One region of the Salinicola lusitanus genome, then DNA from elsewhere that is predicted to be linked to it. Evidence: predicted binding sites of a transcription regulator. Region 1 holds the regulator's gene; each other region holds the start of a gene.
The links. Region 1 encodes PhoB, which activates phosphate uptake and scavenging genes when phosphate is short. Its sites were predicted from a motif close to TGTCATANNNNTGTCANA; they were not measured.
Positions count from the first base shown of each region.

Region 2: a site for PhoB is predicted at 2,933-2,950, ahead of phnD (phosphate/phosphite/phosphonate ABC transporter substrate-binding protein). Genes of this name have one in related genera too.
Region 3: a site for PhoB is predicted at 3,248-3,265, ahead of pstS (phosphate ABC transporter substrate-binding protein PstS). Genes of this name have one in related genera too.
Region 4: a site for PhoB is predicted at 3,610-3,627, ahead of ugpB (sn-glycerol-3-phosphate ABC transporter substrate-binding protein UgpB). Genes of this name have one in related genera too.

Region 1 covers NZ_CP151919.1:1,314,998-1,320,118, reverse strand. Annotated here, with positions in the region: gene AAGT95_RS06060 (NAD(P)/FAD-dependent oxidoreductase) at 1-995, opposite strand, end outside; gene AAGT95_RS06055 (chorismate lyase) at 1,217-1,699, shown strand; gene ubiA (4-hydroxybenzoate octaprenyltransferase) at 1,783-2,676, shown strand; gene phoB (phosphate regulon transcriptional regulator PhoB) at 2,822-3,511, shown strand; gene phoR (phosphate regulon sensor histidine kinase PhoR) at 3,520-4,857, shown strand; gene AAGT95_RS06035 (methyl-accepting chemotaxis protein) at 5,087-5,121, shown strand, end outside.
Region 2 covers NZ_CP151919.1:1,819,382-1,824,502, forward strand. Annotated here, with positions in the region: gene phnE (phosphonate ABC transporter, permease protein PhnE) at 1-168, opposite strand, end outside; gene phnE (phosphonate ABC transporter, permease protein PhnE) at 165-983, opposite strand; gene phnC (phosphonate ABC transporter ATP-binding protein) at 980-1,777, opposite strand; gene phnD (phosphate/phosphite/phosphonate ABC transporter substrate-binding protein) at 1,844-2,854, opposite strand; gene dksA (RNA polymerase-binding protein DksA) at 3,097-3,528, shown strand; gene zigA (zinc metallochaperone GTPase ZigA) at 3,629-4,864, shown strand; gene AAGT95_RS08465 (NADH:flavin oxidoreductase/NADH oxidase) at 5,103-5,121, shown strand, end outside.
Region 3 covers NZ_CP151919.1:4,050,727-4,055,847, forward strand. Annotated here, with positions in the region: gene pstB (phosphate ABC transporter ATP-binding protein PstB) at 1-181, opposite strand, end outside; gene pstA (phosphate ABC transporter permease PstA) at 202-1,053, opposite strand; gene pstC (phosphate ABC transporter permease subunit PstC) at 1,071-2,009, opposite strand; gene pstS (phosphate ABC transporter substrate-binding protein PstS) at 2,115-3,158, opposite strand; gene AAGT95_RS18325 (Bcr/CflA family multidrug efflux MFS transporter) at 3,485-4,699, opposite strand; gene AAGT95_RS18330 (STAS domain-containing protein) at 4,972-5,121, opposite strand, start outside.
Region 4 covers NZ_CP151919.1:989,197-994,317, forward strand. Annotated here, with positions in the region: gene AAGT95_RS04640 (SLC13 family permease) at 1-382, opposite strand, end outside; gene AAGT95_RS04645 (amidohydrolase family protein) at 452-1,285, opposite strand; gene AAGT95_RS04650 (GntR family transcriptional regulator) at 1,493-2,212, shown strand; gene sbmA (peptide antibiotic transporter SbmA) at 2,339-3,559, shown strand; gene ugpB (sn-glycerol-3-phosphate ABC transporter substrate-binding protein UgpB) at 3,716-5,038, shown strand.

The DNA.
Region 1 (5,121 bases):
CAGGCGCCGTAGCTCGCCTCGGTCGGGGCGCCGGTCAGCGTTGCCGCCAGCGCCTTGACCGCGGCCTGCAGTGGCTGAACGTACATGGCGCTCACTCCGCCGGTCGGGGCGCCGAGCCCGTCGACACAGGCCACGTCACCCAGCGCGAAGATATCCGGCGCACTGGTCGCGAGCCGGCGGTCGGTCAGGATACCGGCCGGCGACACCGCCAGCCCTGCGGCCTCGGCCAGGCCGGTACGTGGGCGCAGCCCCGTCGCGACCAGTACCAGATCCGCTGCCAGCACTTCGCCATCGTCGAGTGCCAGCGTCACACCGTCGCCATCGTCGTGAAGCGCTGTCACCTGACGTTCGAAATAGCCGCTAATACCGGCCTCGGCGAAGGCCTCGCCGAGTGCCCGCCCCAACGGTGGTGGCAGCAGGCGTGGCAGCGGCGTCGGCTCGGGCGCGACCAGCGCGATCCGGTGGCCTCCTGCATGGAGATCATTGGCGAACTCGCAACCCACCAGCCCGGCGCCGATGATGGCGATGCGGGCCTGCTGGCCGGGATGACGATCCAGCACCCCGCGCAAGCGACGATAGTCATCGAGATCGTTGATCTGAAAGACCCGGTCGCGCAGCGAAGACGCCACCTCGAACGGCTGCCGGGGGGCGGCGCCGGTCGCCAGCACCAGCTGGCCGTAGGGCAGCGTCTCGGCACCGATCACCAGCCGGTGGCCGACGGGGTCGATGGCATCGACGGGCATCCGGGTACGGACCCGCGCCTTCAGCGTCGCGGCCAGGCCCACCGCATCGTGCATGGCCAGCGATTGTGGCGTCTGCCGCTTGGCGAAGGCGCTGGAGAGCAGCGGCTTGGTGTACTCGTCGCCGCTGTCGGCACTGATCAGGGTGATCGGCCGCTCGCCATCACGGCGCCGAACGGCTCGGGCCAGGCCCACGCCGGCCATCCCGGTGCCGATGATCGTCAGGGGCGCGTTGGAGGGATCGGATTGACTCATTGCGGGGCTCGTCGGTCGGTCGTCTCGAGGCCTCATGTTACACTACGCCGCCTTCGACCCGCGCCGTCCCGGTGGTCCCTGACCGTTCCACGGCGCTTTCCTGATGCGTCCTGATGGAGTCGCTTCGCGTGCCCTCAGCTTGTTACTGCCATGCACTGTCGCCCGCCGAACGATCCTGGCGATGGATTCGCTGGGCTCCCGCCGTCACCCGCCGACCTTGCATGAGCGCCGCCTGGTGGCAGTGGGTAGGCTCTACCGATTCGCTCACCGCCCGGTTGGTCGCGGCCTCCAGGCGCCCCTTCCGGGTCAGGCTGGAACACCAGGGCGTCGAACGACCGCGCCGCGACGAGGCGCTTGCCTTGGGGCTGGCGCCTACCGATCTCGCCTGGATACGCGAGGTCACGCTGATGAGCGGCGAGCGACCGTGGGTGGCGGCGCGCTCGGTCGCTCCACTGGATCGTACCGGTTGTCGGCGCCTGCGCACGCTGGGCGAGCGTTCGCTGGGGAGTTGGCTATTCGCGCAGCCCGACCTGCAACGCGACCCGATCGAGGTGGCGCGAGTCTCCGCGGACGCAGAGGGCGTGTGGCTGCGGCGATCACGTTTCCGGCACGGCAGCATTCAACTGCTGGTGCAGGAGTGCTTCCTGCATGAAATGGCGGAGGACCTGGGCCTGGCTCTCCCGGAACGACGACCGACGGCCTGAACGACGGCTCCCACCTCGAAGCGAGGCCGCAGTTGCAGTAAAGTCGTTGCCGATTCAGAGGCCTTGCCGTTTCGGAGATTCGTATGCCCAGCGCCGGTTCCCCTTCCACGCCCCGCGGCCTCGCCCGCCTGCCGGACTTCCTGCGCCTGACCCGGCTCGACAAGCCGATCGGCACCTGGCTGCTGATGTGGCCGACGCTGTGGGCACTGTGGCTAGCCGCCGGCGGCCTGCCGGATCGCGCCAACCTGATCATCTTCGTGCTCGGCGTCTATCTGATGCGCGCTGCCGGCTGCGTGGTCAACGACTACGCCGACCGCAAGATCGACGGCCACGTCAAGCGCACCCGGGAGCGCCCGCTGGCCACCGGACGCATCCGCGAGCGCGAGGCCAAGATCCTGTTCGCGGCGCTGGTGGCGGCGGCCTTCGTGCTGGTCTGCTTCACCAACCTGGCCACGGTACTGCTCTCCTTCGTCGGGGTGGCGCTGGCCGCACTCTACCCCTTCATGAAGCGCTACACCCACCTGCCCCAGGTGGTGCTGGGGCTGGCGTTCTCGTGGAGCATCCCGATGGCGTTCATGGCGGTGAGTCGCAGCGTGCCGCTGGAGGCGTGGCTGCTGCTGCTGGCCAACCTGGCCTGGACCGTGGCCTACGACACCCAGTACGCCATGGTCGACCGCGACGACGACATCAAGATCGGGGTGAAGTCCACCGCGCGCCTGTTCGGCCGCGCCGACAAGCTGATCATCGGTCTGCTGCAGCTGCTGACCCTGGCGTTGCTGACCTGGGTCGGAGCGCGGCTGGCACTGGGCGGTTTCTTCTGGCTGGGGCTGGCCGCGATGGCGGCGACCTTCGTCTACCAGCAGTGGCTGATCCGGGAGCGCGAGCGCGGCCCCTGCTTCCAGGCCTTCCTCAACAACTTCTGGTCGGGACTCTTGCTGTTCGCCGGACTGGTGCTGGCGCTGTGGCCGCCGGCCTGAAAGGCGCGATTGTCGTAACTGTCATATCGATGTCATATTTTCACGATGTAATCGTCACCGTTCTGTCACGGCCGGTCGCTACGCCCGATGGCGTCATCGACGCCACGCAACAAAGCGAACCGGCGGCTCACTCGAGGCACTGCGCATGAGCTCCAAGACCGTACTCATCGTTGACGACGAAGCATCCATCCGCGAAATGATCGCCGTTGCCCTGGAAATGGCCGATTATCGTGTACTGGAAGCCGACAACGCCCAGACCGGCCACGCCATGGCGCTGGATCAGAAACCCGACCTGATGCTGCTCGACTGGATGATGCCCGGCACCAGCGGCATCGAGCTCGCGCGTCGGCTGAAGCGCGAGGAGGCTACCGCCGAGATGCCGATCATCCTGCTCACCGCCAAGGGTGAAGAGGACAACAAGGTCCAGGGGCTGGAGGCGGGCGCCGACGACTACATCACCAAGCCCTTTTCGCCGCGCGAGCTGGTGGCCCGACTCAAGGCGGTACTGCGCCGGGCCACGCCGCCGGGTATCGAGGAGGCGGTCGAGGTCGAGGGGCTGCGGCTCGACCCCTCCAGCCACCGCGTCACCTCCCATGGTGGCGCCCTGGAGATCGGCCCGACCGAGTATCGTCTGCTGCAGTTCTTCATGACCCACCAGGAACGCGCCTACACCCGCAGCCAGTTGCTGGATCAGGTCTGGGGCGGCAACGTCTACGTGGAAGAGCGTACCGTCGATGTGCATATCCGCCGGCTGCGCAAATCCCTCGGCGAAGCGCACCAGCATCTGGTCCAGACCGTGCGCGGCACCGGCTACCGCTTTTCGGTCAGGGAGTAAGTCAGGACGTGCGCTACTGGATCAACGAACTGTGGCGCCTCGGCTACATGCTGTTCGGGCTCGGCGCCATGGGACTGTTGCTCGGCGAGCTGGGCGACGACCTGCTCGCCGGGCTGGGCTGGGGGCTAGCGGCCGGCCTGGGGCTCTATGTCTTCCTGCACCTGCGCCACGTGCGCATGCTCTATGTCTGGCTGCTGAAGAATCCCCGCGAGGCGCCACCACCCGGCACCGGAGTCTGGGGTGACCTGTTCGATCGCCTGTATCACTATCAGAAAGCCCAGACCCAGCTGCAGCAACGACTGCGCGATATCCTGCGGCGCATCCAGGACTCCTGCGAGGCGATGCGCGACAGCGTGGTGATGCTGGATCCCAATGGCGACCTGGAGTGGTGGAACAGCGCCGCCGGCGACATGCTCGGCCTGCAGCCCGATCACGACCGCGGTCAGCCGATCACCAACTTCCTGCGCGATCCCCGTTTCATCGCCTACTTCGAGACGGGCGACTACCGCGAGCCGCTGCTGATTCCCTCCCCGGTCCAGGCCAATCGTACCCTGCAGTTCCATCTCACCCTGTTCGGCGACAACGAACGCCTGCTGATGGCGCGGGACGTGTCCCGGCTGCATCAGCTGGAGATGATGCGCCGCGACTTCGTCGCCAACGTCTCCCATGAGCTGCGCACGCCGCTGACGGTGCTGGCCGGTTATCTCGAAACCTACTCGGACCACGCCGACCAGCTGCCGACACGCTGGCAGCGAGGCTTCTCGCAGATGCAGGCGCAGACCACGCGCATGCAGAATCTGGTCGAGGATCTGCTGCTGCTCTCCCGGCTCGAGATCGATAGCCCCGACGACGACCGCGATACGCTGGACGTGACGACGCTGCTCGGCGAGATCGTCGCCGATGCCCGGGAGTTGAGCGCCCAACGCCACCAGTTGTCGATAGAAGCCGACGAGTCGCGGCGGCTGCTGGCGAACACCAAGGAGATACGCAGCGCCGTCTCCAACCTGGTCTTCAACGCCGTTCGCTACACACCGGAAGGCAGCACCATCACCCTGCGCTGGAAGCCCTGGCATGACGGCGCCGCCATCGAAGTGGAAGACAACGGCGAGGGTTTCGATCCCATCCATATCCCGCGACTGACCGAGCGCTTCTATCGCGTCGACAAGGGTCGCAGCGCCGCCACCGGCGGCACGGGGCTGGGCCTGGCCATCGTCAAGCACGTGCTGCTGCGCCACGACGCCAGCCTGGAAATCGTCAGCCGCCCGGGGCTCGGCGCGCGCTTCCGCTGCGTGTTTCCCGCTGCCCGACTGGTCGAGCCTGACACAGGGTCGGCGCCGTCCCCCTGAACGGCGCCGTCGCTGCTCACGGCGGACCCTCCTCCCTCCAGGCCGGCATGGCCGCCGAATCGCGTCGGGCAACGTCGGCGTACCCCAATCCGGCCCGATCACGCGCATCGCGGCGAAATCGCACGAATCGATCTCAACCTTGATTAGAACCTGCCGATAAAGTGAGCGGATTATTAGTTTAATCCTCCATATGAATCGACAGATACCTCGGAAAGGAACGGTTTTCGCGATGACGATGCGGCAAAAACTCTGGATCACGGTGGG
Region 2 (5,121 bases), 500 kb from region 1:
GTCACCGACCTGGGCCGGGGCATCCCACACCCAGGGCCAGATGATATCGATGCTCTCCACCGCCCACACCACGGCCGCCGCCACGACCAGCATTGTCAGGAAGCGCTTCCAGCGCTGCTGCGGGGTATAGCGCGCCCAGGTGCGCTCGGCAACGGTCTGCTGGGTCATCCGATGTTCCTCCTGATCCGACCGCTGATCGCTTCGCTGACCAGAATCACGCCGATGATCACCAGCGTGATCGCCAGGGCGAAGTCGTAGTCGTAGCGGCCGAAAGCGTTCATCAGCGTCGAGCCGATGCCGCCGGCGCCGACGATGCCGACCACCGCCGACGCCCGCAGATTGCTGTCGAGCTGATAGATGCCGAGACCGATCTGGCGCGGCATGATCTGCGGCAGCACGGCGAACTGCAGCACGCTGATATAGCGGGTGCCGCTGGCACGTAGCGCTTCCACCTGACCCCAGTCGATCTCCTCGATTCGCTCGGCCAGCATCTTGGCGACGAAGCCGATCGAGTAGAGCGTCAGCGTCAGGATCCCGGCCACCGGACCGAACCCCACCGCCTTGACGAACAGGATCGCCACGATCACCGGATGGAAGCTGCGTGCGAGGATGATGATGGCCCGGCCGATCATGTAGATCGGCCTGGCGGCGATGTTGCGGGCCGCCATGAAGGCGATGGGAACGCTCAACGCGAGACCGAGCAGTGTCGCCAGGATGGCGATCTGCAGGCTTTCGAGGAAGCCGTCGATGAGCAGCTCATAGCGGTCGAAGTTGGGCGGAAAGGCGCCGGAGAAGATCCGCGCGGCACGGGTCATGCCCTGGCTGATGCGATCGAGATCGAACGGCAGGATCGAGATCGCCCACACGGCGTAGATCGCGACGCCGACGACCAGCCCCCAACGCAGCACTGGATTGGCGATGAACGGTGGCTTGCTCCAGTGTCGCCGTGACGACGGGACCGTCTGATCGGTGCTGGTGCTCATGACACCACCGCCGGGGAGTGGGCCGGACCGCTCTCGGCCTGCTGACGTGCTTCCCCCGGCGTGCCGCTGTAGACGGCATCCATCGCCTCCTGATCCAGGTCGGCGGGAACGCCGTCGAAGATCAGTTTGCCGAATCGCATGCCGACGATGCGCTGGGTGTATTCCCGCGCTTCGGCCACGTTGTGGATGTTGATCAGTACCGGGAGCGACAGCTCCTGGGAGAGCGTCTGCAGAAGCTCCATGATCTGGCGCGAGCTCACCGGATCCAGCGAGGCCGTGGGCTCGTCGGCGAGCAGAATTTCCGGTTGCTGCATCAACGCCCGAACCACGCCGACACGCTGACGTTCGCCACCGGAGAGCGCATCGGCGCGTTTGTTGGCGTAGTGCGCGATGCCGACGCGCTCCATCAGGTGGTAGGCGCGTTCGATGTCTTCCGCCGGGTACTTGCGCAGTGCCGCCCGCCAGTAGGGGATGTAACCCAGCCTCCCGCACTGGACGTTCTCCATCACCGTCAGGCGATCCACCAGGTTGAAGCCCTGGAAGATCATCCCGATGCGCCGGCGCGCCTTGCGCAGCTCTTCACGCTTGAGATGCGTCAACTCCAGGCCGTTGAGCTCGATGCTGCCTTCCGTGGGTTCCACCAGTCGGTTGATGCAGCGCAGCAGGGTGCTCTTGCCGGCCCCCGAAGCGCCGATGATCGATACCACCGATTCTCCGGGAACGTCGAGATCGAGCCCGCGCAGCACCGGCTCGCCATGGCCGTACCGTTTGATCAGATTCTGAATGCGCAGCATGGGAGATCCTCTGTGACGGCGCCATCGGCCTTCATGGCCGATGGCGCCGTCTGGTGGGTCGGCGGATTACTCGACGTTTTCCTGGGAGTAGACGACGCCGTTGGCATCCTGGATGTCGCGGATGACTTCCCAGTCCTTCTGGTAAGTGACCGGGACGAACTTGGTCACGCCGTCGAACTCCTCGCCCAGCTCGGTGCCGTTCATGTCGAAGCTGAAGAAGGCCTCCTTGATCTTGTCGATCAGCTCGGGCTTGAGGTTGTAGGCATAGGTATAGGAGGTGGTGGGGAAGCGCTTGGACTCGAACACGATCTTGACCTCTTCCGGGTCGTAGAGACCCCGCTCGGCCATCCGATCGACCACCTCGGAGGCGACCGGTGCCGCGTCGTAGTCCCCCGCCACCACGCCCAGCATCGACTGGTCGTGGGAGCCCGAGTAGACCACTTCGTAGTCTTCGTCGGGGGTGATGCCCTGCTTCGGGAACAGGGCACGCGGTGCCAGGTTGCCGGAGTTGGAGGTGGGGGAGGTGTGCGCGACGCGCTTGCCCTTGAGATCGCTCAACTCGTCGATGCCGCTGTCCTTGCGGGTGTAGACCTGCAAGGTATAGCCGAACTCGCCGTCGTCGCTGCCCATGATCGCGAACGGCACCGCCCCGGCGAGGTTGACCGCGAACGGCGTCGGCCCGGTGGAGAAGCCCGCGACCTGGATGCGCCCGCTGCGCATCGCTTCGATCTCGGCAGCATTCGACTGCACGGCGTAGAAGCGAACGTCCTTGCCGGTGACGTCGCGGAGGTGCTCGATGAACGGCTCCCAGATATCGGCGTAGATCGCCGGGTCCTCGACCGGGGTATAGGCGAAGACCAGCGGATCGGGATCGAGATACTGGGATTCGTCGGTCGGCGCATCGGCGACCAGATCGCCATCGGCGTCGCAGTACATGGGCGCCAGGTCCCCGCGTTGCGGGCACGCATCGGCGGCCTGAGCCGAGAGAGCGAGGCCGCAGCCGAGCAGCAGCGTGGTCAGCAGGGAAAGCGGCAGGCGCAGCGAGGGGGAGCTGGAGGATTCGAGGCGTCGTAGCATGGCGGATCTCCTGGAGCGGAGGTTGTTATAGGCGACACCGGCTGCGCGATTTGTCGATCTCTTTGGAGGCGCTTTGGGTGTCATGGTTTTGTCACAGTGTGCGCAAAATCCGCCGTAAAGCGCATACGACTTTCGCTAATGACTGCGTTTCATGTTCGTTTCCGAGCAGAAAAGAAGAGTGTTGGTGTTTTTATTGTTATGTTATAACATTAATTGGCCAGGACGCTCCGGAGGAGATCGCCATGCCGTCACCGCTTATCGAGGAAGAGAGCCAACTGCTGGCCATGCCCGAGGATGCCTACATGAACGAGGCTCAGCTCGACTTCTTTCGACGGCGTCTGCTGGCGGAGCAGGCGGATCTTGAAGTCGCGCTTGAAGAGACTCGCCGCACCATCGTCGACAGCCGTGGCGTCGGCGACGAGGCCGATCTGGCCGCCAACGAGGAGACGTTGCGTCTGCTGCTGCGTCAGGCCGACCGCGAGACCCGGCTGCTGCGCAAGGTTGCCGGTACCCTGAAGCGCTTGGACGAGGGCGACTATGGGTTCTGCGAAGAGACCGGCGCGCCGATCGGCCTGCGACGATTGTTGCTGAGACCCACCGCCACGCTCTGCCTGGAGGCCAAGCAGCGCCAGGAGCAGCGCGAACACCACTATGCCAAGCGCCGCAGCGCCTGACTCCAAACGCTGCAGCGTGAGAGGCGCTACGGCTCCGCGGCCCTGACACGCGCCGCACCAGCCGCGTCCTGGCAACGACCGATGCCGTGAGGAAACGATCATGAGTGAAAAAACACCGAGTGAACCGCGCCCCATGGCGCAGCCGCTTCCCGTCACCGTGCTGTCCGGCTTTCTCGGCGCCGGCAAGACCACGCTGCTCAACCACCTGCTCAACAACCGTGACGGCCGCCGTATCGCGGTGATCGTCAACGACATGAGCGAGATCAATATCGATGCCGCCCTGGTCGAGCGCGAAGTCGATCTCAACCGTGCCGAAGAGAAGCTGGTCGAGATGAGCAACGGCTGCATCTGCTGCACCCTGCGCGAAGACCTGCTGATCGAGGTGAATCGCCTCGCCGAGGAGGGGCGCTTCGACTACCTGGTGATCGAGTCCACCGGCATCTCCGAGCCGCTGCCGGTGGCGGAGACCTTCACCTTCGAGGATGAACACGGCCGCAGCCTGTCGCAGGTGGCGCGCCTGGATACCCTGGTCACGGTGGTCGACGGCGCCAACTTCCTGACCCAGTACTACGAGGCCAAATCGCTGGCCGAGGCCGGTGAAAGCCTGGGCGAGGAGGACGAGCGCAACGTCGCCGACCTGCTGGTCGACCAGATCGAGTTCTGCGACGTGCTGCTGATCTCCAAGAGCGATCTGATCGACGCTGCTCAGCTCGCCGAAGTCGAGGCGGTGCTCAGAACCCTCAATCCGGACGCCGAGATCCACGCCATCAGCCACGGCCAGATCGCCCTGGATCGGGTGCTCGATACTGGCCGCTTCAGTTTCGATAAGGCCCAGCTCGCCCCGGGCTGGCTCAAGGAGCTGCGCGGCGAGCATGTCCCCGAGACCGAGGAGTACGGCATCAGCAGCTTCAGCTTCGAAGCGCGCCGGCCGTTCCACCCGCAGCGCTTCTTCGAGCTGTTGCACGGCGACTGGGGCGACGGCCGCCTGCTGCGCTCCAAGGGCTTCTTCTGGCTCGCCAGCCGGCCCGAGTTCGCCGGCCAGTGGAGCCTGGCCGGCGGCATTGCCCACCACGGCTTCGCCGGTCTGTTCTGGCGAGCGGTGCCCGAGTCGCGCTGGCCCCAGGACCCGGAGTATCTCGCCTCGATCCGGGAGAAGTGGGAAGAACCCTTCGGCGACATGCGCCAGGAGCTGGTGTTCATCGGCCAGGGGCTCGACGTGGCGCACATCCGCCGCCGCCTGGAAGCCTGCCTGCTCGACGACGACGAACTGGCCCGCGGCAAGGTGTACTGGAAAAGCTTGCCCGATCCCTTTCCCGACTGGGGTGTCGCCGCCTGAGCCTGCTGTTGACGACTCGCTATGGTCTGGTCTCCACCAGAGCTTCCCCGGTAACCCCTCGCGGTTTACCGGGGTTTTTTTGGCCGCCATAGTCAGCGGTCATCGTGCGAGTGGTCATTCACGACCTCGACAGCCGCCCGGTGGATGTTTGGTTCCGCCATCAAGATGCAGATATTGCTAAAAAATTATTAGCAAGCTACATTTTTGCCATCATCCGTCTCAGTCAGGAACAGGATTCATGGCATCTCCCAAGCTGT
Region 3 (5,121 bases), 2.0 Mb from region 1:
GGCCGATGAACGCCGTCACCTGGCGTTCGGGAATTTCCATGGTGACATTCTTGATCGCCTGGAACTTCCCATAGAAGAGATTCAGATCGTTGACGCGCAGCTTGGTGGCGATCTGCGGGGCGGCAGCCGCTTCAGCGGCGCCGGCGTTGCGCTTCTGGTCGAGATGAATATCGGCTGTCATGGCAGTCTCGCAGCTAGAAATCAGGATCGCTGGCGCGAGAAGTAGCGCGCCGCAATGTTCAGAATCAGAATGGCAGCGGTCAGGATCAAGGCCCCGCCCCAGGCCAACGCGACCAGATCGGGAATGAAGGCGTTGATCGTCATGTTCTGATAGATGGTCATCGGCAGGTTGGCCATTTCACTACCCAGGTCGAAGAAGTTCCACTGATTGGAATTCAGCGACGTGAACAGTAGCGGTGCCGTCTCGCCGCTGATCCGCGCGAACCCCAGGAGAATCCCGGTCATGATCCCCGCGCGAGCGCCGCTGTAACAGACTCGGACGATGATCCACCAGCGATGGGCCCCCAGCGCGGCCGCGGCTTCCCGCAGCGAGTTGGGTATCAACCGTAGCATGTCCTCTGTCGAACGAATGACCACCGGCACGATGATGACCGTCAACGCCAGCACGCCAGCCCAGCCGGAGAAGTTGCCCATCGGGACCACCACTACGGCATAGATGAACAGGCCGATGATGATCGAAGGTGCCGACAGCAGGATATCGTTGATGAAACGGATTACCTTGGCCATCAAGCCCTTGCCGCTATACTCCGCCAGCCAGGTACCGGCGGCCACGCCGATGACGGTGCCGATCACCGTTGCCGCGCAGGTCATGAGGAAGGTCCCCCAGATCGCGTTGCCCAGGCCCCCGCCGTTCATGCGGGTGCGCTCGACGAACGTCGACGGAGAGATCGCCCCGATCCCCTTGGTGACCAGCGTGAAGAGAATTGCGAAGAGAAAGATGAAGCCGATCACCGTCGCCAGTTGGCAGAGCACCATCACCAGCTGGTTGAGGCGTTTGCGACGCCGGTAGAGCGGCGTTTGATTGATATCCATGGACTCTCTCCTCCCGCTCAGGCGTGGCGACCGGTGCTGTTGCGCAACAGGTACCGGGCGAAGGCCAGCACCGCAAAGGTGATCAGGAACAGGATCAGACCCAGCGCCAGCAGCGCCGAGCGCTGGGTTCCGTCGGACTCGGAGAACTGATTGGCGATCAGTGCCGCGATCGAGGTTCCCTGCCCTGTCAGGGTGGTGTTGAGGAACAGGTTGTTGCCGATGACGAACGTCACCGCCATGGTTTCCCCCAGCGCACGCCCCAGTCCCAGCACGACGCCGCCGACCAGTCCCCCCTTCACCGAAGGCAGGATGACCCGTCGTGTCACCTCCCAGGTCGTGCAGCCCAACCCATAGGCGGATTCGCGCATGACCGCCGGAACCGTATTGATGACATCTCGTGATACGGCCGTGATGAAGGGAATGATCATCACCGCCAGAATGATGCCCGCCGTCGCCAGACCGGTGCCGGCGGGAAAGACCGAGGGGAACCAGGTGCGCAGCAGTGGCGCCAGCACCTCCATGCCCCACATGCCATAGATGATCGAAGGAATTCCCGCCAGCAGTTCGATCAGGGTGCTCAGCGGCTGGCGCAGGAACCCTGGACACTGCTCGGTCAGGAAGATCGCGATGCCGAACGAGACCGGCACGGCGATGACGATAGCGATGAATGACGTCAGCAGCGTGCCGTAGATCGCCGGCAGTGCACCGAAGACTTCGACATTGGCCGCCCAGCGGTTTTCCGTGAAGAAGTCCAGTCCGAAGCGCTGGATCGCGGGCCAGCTGGAGAACATCAGTGACGCGATGATCGCCCCGAGTAGCAGCAACACGGCGAAAGCGAAGGCAAACAACGTGCGCTCGAACCACACATCGATGCGCGCCTTTCGTTGCAGCCGCCTGCGAGTGGCGTCGCTGAGACGCCCCAGACCGCTGGTGGGAATCGCGTTGGTGGTGGCCATCTTCGTTCCTCGTCACTTGCCACTTACCGCCCAGGGGCGGCGTCTGATACAGCGCCGCGACGGAGGCGGTTGTCCCGCCAGCCGTCGCGGTACGTCAGTCAAGGATCACTGGGTCCAGACGGCTTCGCCATTCGGGCCCTTGATCTCGCTCCAGCTGTCACGAACCATGTCGGCAACGTTATCCGGCATCGGCACGTAGTCCAGATCCTGCGCCATGTCGTTACCGTTATCGTAGGCCCAGTCGAAGAACTTGAGCGCCTGCTTGGCGGCATCCGCGTCCTGAACCTGCTTGTGCATCAGGATGAAAGAGGCGCCAGTGATCGGCCAGCTTTCGTCACCCGGCTGGTTGGTCAGCACCAGATACATGCCTGGCGCATCCTTCCAGTCGGCGTTGGCGGCCGCGGCCATGAACGAATCCATGCTGGGTGCGACGACCTTGTCTGCCTTGTTCTTCAGGTGCACCAGGCTCAGGTCGTTCTGCGCGGCGTAGGCATACTCGACGTAGCCGATCGCACCATTGGTGTTGGCGATCTGGCTGGCAACCCCGGCATTGGCCTTGGCACCGACGCCTGCCGGCCACGCGACCGACTTGCCCTCACCTACGTTGTCGGCGAAGTCCTGACTGACCTGCGACAGGTAGTGAGTGAACAGGAAGTTGGTTCCGGAGCCCTCTGCACGGTAGACCGGCGTGATCTGGGTGTCGGGCAGGTCCATGTCCGGGTTCAGCTTGGCGATGGCGTCATCGTCCCAGTTGGTGATCTTGCCCTGGTAGATGTCGGCCAGTGTCGGACCATCGAGGTTGAGCGAACCGCCCTCGATCCCCTCGACATGGAACGCGGCAACCACGCCACCCATGACCATCGGCCACTGCATCAGGCCATTCTTGTCCAGCTCTTCCTTGGTCATCGGGGCGTCGCTGGCACCGAAGGTGACCGTCTTGGCGACAATCTGCTGGATGCCGCCGCCGGAGCCGATGGCCTGATAGTTGAGGCCGATGCCGGATTCGTCCTGATAGGCGTCCGCCCACTGCGAATAGACCGGGTACGGGAAGGTTGCGCCTGCGCCGGTAATGGCGTCTTGAGCCTGGACACCAGCGGCGCCCAGAACCATTGATCCGGAAATGAGCGTTGCGAAGACGTGTTTAAGCATAGCGATATCCTGTTTCCACCTTGGATGCGTGAGCGATAACGACGTTGCGAAGGTTGCCAGCACTCTCAGCGCACACCGTACGTCAGTGCCGTGACAGTTTTATGACAGCCATGTCATGGATGAAAAAGATCATTCCGACAGCCGTTATTATCCGAATGAAAAAACCACCGACGATCTGCTGGATCCCCAGAATCGTCGATGGTTCTCGAGGTGCTGCCTTAAGCGCATGGATGACAACCTTCGCGGCACTCACCATGACAAGGTTGGATGACAACTCAATGACAAGCGTCAAAACGCGTAACGATGGCGCCGCTTCGGGTAACGGCTCAGGGAGTCGGGTCCGGGGCCGCGGCTCGATGCTTGAGCGCACGTCCAGCCAGCACTCGCACCGCGACGTTGCCCAGCAGCGTGGCGCCCAGCATCGTCAGCACCGTCGGCCAGGCGCTGGCCAGCTCGAAGGCTCCGACCAGCGCCCCGGACACGGCACCGCAGGTGAACTGCAGACAGCCCTGCAGCGCCGTCGCCGTGGCACTCATGCGGGGGAAGTGGTCCAGCATCGAGGACATGGCATTGGGGCTGATCAGCCCCTGCATCCCCACGAAGACCACCATCAGCGGGGCAATCGTGAAAATGGAATCCAGCCCCGTTGCCACCATCACCACCAGCAGCACGCCTGCCGTCAACTGGACCCCAAGGCCCAGCAGCAGGTTTTGCTGCGGCGTGCGGGTCTTCAGCAGCCGGATATTGAGCCGGCTGGAGGAGGCCATGATCAGGATATTGGCGCCGAAGACGAAGGGATAAAGCGTGGTCGAGAGACCGTAATGCTCCATATAGAGATAGGGCGAGCCAGTGATGAACGCGAACATACCCGCAAACGACATCGATACCGCCCCGATGTAGCCCATCGCCTCCCGGTGGCGCAGCACGCTGGCGTAGTTCCCCAGAATCTGCCGCACCGAGGGTGCTCGCGGATCCCGGCCGTGCGTCTCGGGGAGATAGCGCCCAAGCAGCCACAGCACGAATGCGGCGTAGATGGCGAGAAACAGGAAGATCAACCACCAATCCGCCAGGTGCAGCAGCGCGCTGCCGATGGCTGGCGCCACCAGTGGCGCCATCATCAGGATCATGACCATGGTCGACATCACCTTGGCCGCTTCCCGACCGCTGAAGCGATCGCGCACGATGGCGGCGGAGTTCACCACGCACGCGCCACCGCCCAGCGCCTGCACGAATCGCCACCCCCACAGCGTCGCCAGCGAGCCGACCTGGGTCAGCGCCAGACTGGCGACCAGGAACACGCTCAACCCGATCATCAGTATCGGCTTGCGGCCGAAACGGTCCGACAGCGGACCGCAGACCAGCTGTCCGAGTGCGAATCCGAGCAGAAAGACGCTCAGCGATAGCTCGGTATGGTGCACGCTGGCACCGATCGACGACGCCAGCGCCGGCATCGCCGGCAAGTAGGCATCGATCGCCAGCGGTGCCAGCGCCGTATTGGCAGCCACCAGCAGCGCCAGCCGCCGGGCACTCAAGATCGTCACAGGCTCTCCTTCAAGATCGTCTCACGGATAGGGATCTCGATGTCCGCCGACTGCCGGCCCCTTGGTAATGCTCTCGCCCCGCCGAACGGGGATAGCCCAGGGAATCGCAAGAGAACCTCGCGGCCCGGCGGGCATCCCTGGCCTGGGCGATTCGGCCTCGACACGAAGCCCCCCCCGTCAATGGCACGGATCGCCGACGCGGGCGACGGACGGCCGACACCCGCGTCGCGACGCTCGTCATTCGTTACGGCCGGGTCTCGACCGAGGGTGGCTCAACCGTGCGGGGAAGCGTCGATGCGCTGCGATTCGAGCAGTTCGACGAAGGGTTGGAATTCGTGCCGATTGTGCTCGCTCATGCGCATGAGGATACGGTGGGCTTCCAGGATCCGCTGCTGGATGTCGCGCTCATCGGCCTCGATATG
Region 4 (5,121 bases), 330 kb from region 1:
GGCTGCACAGCAGCAGCGTGATCGGTGCCATGAACGCCAGCACGGTGTAGTAACCCGCACCCAACGCCGAGATCACCACCGCCGCCAGAAAGATGGCGAACGGTAGCAGATGCGGAAAATGCCGGCAGCGATACATCAGGTGCTCGGCCAGTTTCTCCAGCGTGCCGTTGACGATCGCGAAGCTGTAGAACAGACAGACCGAGAAGATGATGAAGAAGATCTTCAGCGGCCACATGGCAATCACTTCCGCGGGTTTCAGACCCAGCCCGAAGCAGCCGATCAGATAGGCGAACGCGATCGCGAACAGCCCGATATTGATCTTGGTGCGGTATCCCAGAATGATGGAGACGACGATCGCCCCTACCACCAGTAGACTCATCATAAGTCGGTTTCCCTCTCGTACTTGTCGTTCGCACTCATGGTGCGTGTTCGTTATTCCGCCCGGCGCCCCTTAGCGCGTGAGATCGATCTTGAACAGCCTGGCCGGGTTGGCGATCATGATCTGGCGGCGCTCTTCGACGTTCGGCAGCAGCGTCTGCATCAGCGCGAACTGGGCGTCGTAGTCGGTGTCGGCCTCGAAGCGGGTGTGCGGCCAGTCGCTGCCCCACAGCAGGCGCTCGCTATGGCCGTAGGCGTCGCGCAGTCGATCGATCGATGCCAGCGCCTGGGCGTGACTGGACCTGCTCCGGTAGGTCGCCGACAGCTTGACCCAGATATCCTCGCTCGAAAGCAGAGACAGCAGCGCCCGATGGCGGGAGTTGACCGGATCGATCTCGCCGGAGGGCAATCCAAAGTGATCAATCACCACCGGCACGTCAGCCGCCAGAATCTGCGGCAGGATCGTGTCCAGGTCCTCCATCCCCCGCTGGATCTCCACCGACCAGCCACGCTTAGCTATTCTGGCGAATAGCGCGCGCCATGGCGGACTACGATAATCCTCGAGAGGCTGCCCGATCAGATTGAGCCGGATGCCGACGACTCCTGACTCCGCCAGCTCATCGAGTTCGTCATTGGATACTTCAGGCGCCACCACCGCCGTACCGCGCAGACGCTGCGGAAACCGACGCAGTGCCGAAACCAGGTGACTGTTGTCGGTACCGAGAAAGCTGGGCTGTACCAGCACGCCATGGGAGAGGCCGCAATGATCGAGATGCCCCAGATACTGCTCGATGGTGGCGTCGTACGCCGGGCTATAACGACGGTCGCCCGCCAGTGGCAGGTCCTGCCGGAAGATGTGCGCATGGGTATCGACGCCGGTCAGCGCGACGGTAGCGGGTTGCGTCATGAGAGGCCCTTGGTGAATGGCGTGAACACTTGACGGCGAACGAATGGTTCGACCTATATATATCTATTCAACTATATGAATAAACTCGGTCAGAGCATACACCCCATTAGTCGCAGTCCGCAGGGTCTACGACTAAAGATGGCAACAAAGTGATACATTTGTTTGAAACAGAGCGGAGGGAAACCATTCATGAGGGGAACGAGCTCGATGACAGACGAACGCCTGCCGCTCTATCAACGTCTACGTGACGACATGCTGGCCAGAATCGCTGCAGGAGAGTGGACACCCGGTGTCGCGATACCGACCGAGGCGGAGCTGACCAGGCACTACGGCGTCGCCGTCGGCACGCTGCGCAAGGCCGTGGACACCCTGGTCCAGGATGGCCTGATGAAGAGGAGCCAAGGGCGTGGCACTTTCATCCTTCGCCCCAATTTCGAGGGGTCGCTGTTCCGCTTCTTCCGCCAGGTAGACGCTCGTGGTGATCGCCGGATCCCCAAGAGCCGCATCCTCTCGCGCCAGCTGGAACCCGCCGCCAAGGATATCGCGGAGGCGCTGGAACTGGCGGTGGCCGAAGAGACCATCCGCCTGGAGCGGATCCGCCAGCTCGACGGAGCGACGCTGCTGCACGAGGATATCTGGCTGCCAGCCGCCCGTTTCGATGCCCTGATGCACATCGATATCGCGGATTTCGGCAACCTGCTCTACCCGTTCTATGAATCGCACTGTGGCCAGTTGATCGGTTCGGCGCGGGAGACGCTCACCGTCGAGACTGCCGAAGCAGCTCTCGCCGACATCCTCCGTATCGGCACCGGGGAACCGGTCGTCATGGTGGAGCGGCTGGCGCTCGGCTACGATCGCACGCCGCTGGAGTACCGGCGTTCGCGTGGCGCCGCCACCACGTTCCGCTATCAGGTCGACATTTCCTGAGGCGAATGGCCCTGGCCGCCGGCGCTCGTAAGGGAACGTAACAACCGGTTCGCGGTCGATGAGTGACCGACGCCGCGCCGTCATGGTGCCGCGTCGCCGTTCATCGCCAATTGCAGGGCCGTCACCGTGTTCCGATCGTTCTTCCCCAAGCCATCGCTTTTCTTCGTCACTGCCCTGGGATGGGCGCTGTTCGCCATCGTCCTGTGGGAGTCCACCGCCAGCGGGTGGGGTGCCGCCATCGGGCTGTCGCCGGCAGACGAGGCCTCCCTGCCGATCGGCGTCTCGCGATTCTGGTCGGCGTCGTTTCTCTGGTTCTATCTCTACTACGCGCTCTGCGTCGGGCTGTTCAGCGCCGTGTGGTTTCGTTTCGCCCCGCACCGGTGGCAGTACTGGTCGATCCTGGGTAGCGCACTGATCGTCTTCATGACCTACTTCTCGGTCCAGACCAGCGTTGCGGTCAACGCCTGGTATGGCCCGTTCTGGGACATGGTGCAGCAAGCGCTCGCCGGCGGCAGCGACGTCACTGCGCAGGACCTCTACCGGGAGATGCTCACTTTTGCCGGCATCGCCTTCGTCGCGGTGACGGTGGGTGTATTCAACCTGTTCTTCGTCAGCCACTACATCTTTCGCTGGCGCACGGCGATGAACGACTACTACATGGCGCATTGGTCGCAGCTTCGACACGTGGAGGGCGCTGCCCAGCGCGTGCAGGAGGACACCATGCGCTTCTCGACCACGCTGGAAGGGCTGGGCGTCAACCTGCTCAAGGCGGTGCTGACGCTGATCGCCTTTCTACCGCTGCTGGTCACGATGTCGCAGCACATCACCGAACTGCCGCTGGTCGGTCATGTCTCCGATGCGCTGGTGTGGGCGGCGATCGTCTGGTCCGTGTTCGGCACCCTGTTCCTGGCCCTGGTGGGGGTCAAGCTGCCCGGACTCGAGTTTCGCAACCAGCGGGTGGAGGCGGCCTACCGCAAGGAGCTGGTCTACGGCGAGGACGATGCCGAGCGCGCCCGGCCGGCCACCGTGGCGGAGCTGTATCAGGCGGTACGGCGCAACTACTTCCGGCTCTATTGGCACTACGCCTACTTCAATATCGCCCGCATCTTCTACCTGCAGGCGGACACGATCTTCGCCTTCGTGGTGCTGACGCCATCGATCGTCGCCGGCAAGCTCACCCTCGGCCTGCTCCAGCAGGTGCTCAACGTGTTCGGCCAGGTGCGCGACTCCTTCCAGTATCTGGTCAACTCCTGGTCGACCATCATCGAGCTGCTCTCGATCGTCAAACGCCTGCGCACCTTCGAACGGGTGATCGAACACACGCCGGCTCCCCAGGCGACGACCTGAACGGCGCGGCAGGGCGCGCGCAGCGTCCTGCCGCGCCGTCACCCTGGCCCTGTCACAACGCCGTCACCCGAGTGACATCCGACTGCCACGCTCCTGACATCGTGCCGCCCTAGGGTACGCAACACACCCTGTAACGCTCTGTCAGGAGATGTCATCGTGCGCCTTGTCCAACTGCTTCCGTTCGTCGCTGTCACCGCGCTATCGCTGTCCACTTCGGCCCAGGCGGCCACCACCATCACCTGGTGGCACGCCATGGAGGGCGCGCTCGGCGAGAAGGTCAACGCCATCGCCGACGAATTCAACGCCTCCCAGGACGAGTATGTGGTCAAGCCCGTCTACAAGGGCAGCTACAGCGACAACCTGACCGCGACCATCGCCGCCTTCCGCGCCGGCCAGGCGCCGGCGATCACCCAGGTGTTCGAGGTCGGCACGGCAACGATGATGAGCGCCAAGGGCGCGATCTATCCGGTCTACCAGCTGATGCAGGACACCGGCACGCCGTTCGATCCCGACGCCTTCCTGCCGGCGGTGAAGAGCTACTACACCTCGAGCGACGGTCATATGCTGTCGATGCCGTTCAACTCCTCCACACCGGTGCTCTATTACAACCAGGACGCCTTCGCCAAGGCCGGCATCGAGACGCCGCCCAGGACCTGGGCCGAGCTCGGCAGGGACGCCCACAAGCTGGTCGAGAGCGGCGCTGCCGAGTGCGGCCTGACCACCGCCTGGCCGAGCTGGACCCAGCTGGAGAACTTCAGCGCGATCAATGACCTGCCCTTCGCCACCCAGGCCAATGGCTTCAACGGCAGCGATGCCCGCCTGGTGTTCGACCAGCAGCCGGCCACGGTGGCCCATATCCAGGATCTGGCCGAGTGGCAGAAGAGCCACGCCTTCGAATATGGCGGTCGCGCCGACAGCGGCACCAAGCGCTTCCAGTCGGGTCGCTGCGCCATGCTGACCACCTCCTCGGCCTCGCGCGCCGGCATTCAGGAAGCCGCCAAGGGCAAGTTCGGCTTCGCCATCGCCCCGCTGCCCTATGACGCCGAGGCGGTGAGCCAGCCCAGGAACTCGATCATCGGCGGCGCCTCGCTGTGGGTCATGCAGGGCCAGTCGGACACGGTCTACCAGGGCGTGGCCGAGTTCCTCAACTTCCTCTCCTCGCCGGCGGTACAGGCCGACTGGGCCAGCTTCACCGGCTACGTGCCGATCACCACCGCGGCCTACGAGCAGCTGAAAGCAGAGGGCTTCTACACCAAGACGCCGGGCGCCAGCGTGGCGATCGACCAGCTGACCCGGGGCACGCCGGATGACAACGGCCGCGGCCTGCGCCTGGGCAACATGCCGCAGATCCGCAATATCATCGCCGAGCAGCTGGAGAAGGCGTTCAACGGCAGCGAGACCGCTGCCCAGGCGCTGACCACCGCCGCCAAGCGTGGCAATGCGGAGCTCGAGCAGTTCGAGCGCAGCGTCTCGAACTAAGAGGGTGTTTACAAAATGCCTGCGCTCGACGATACGGCGTTGAAATCGACCTCAAAGTACTCATTTACACCCCGTAAACTCCG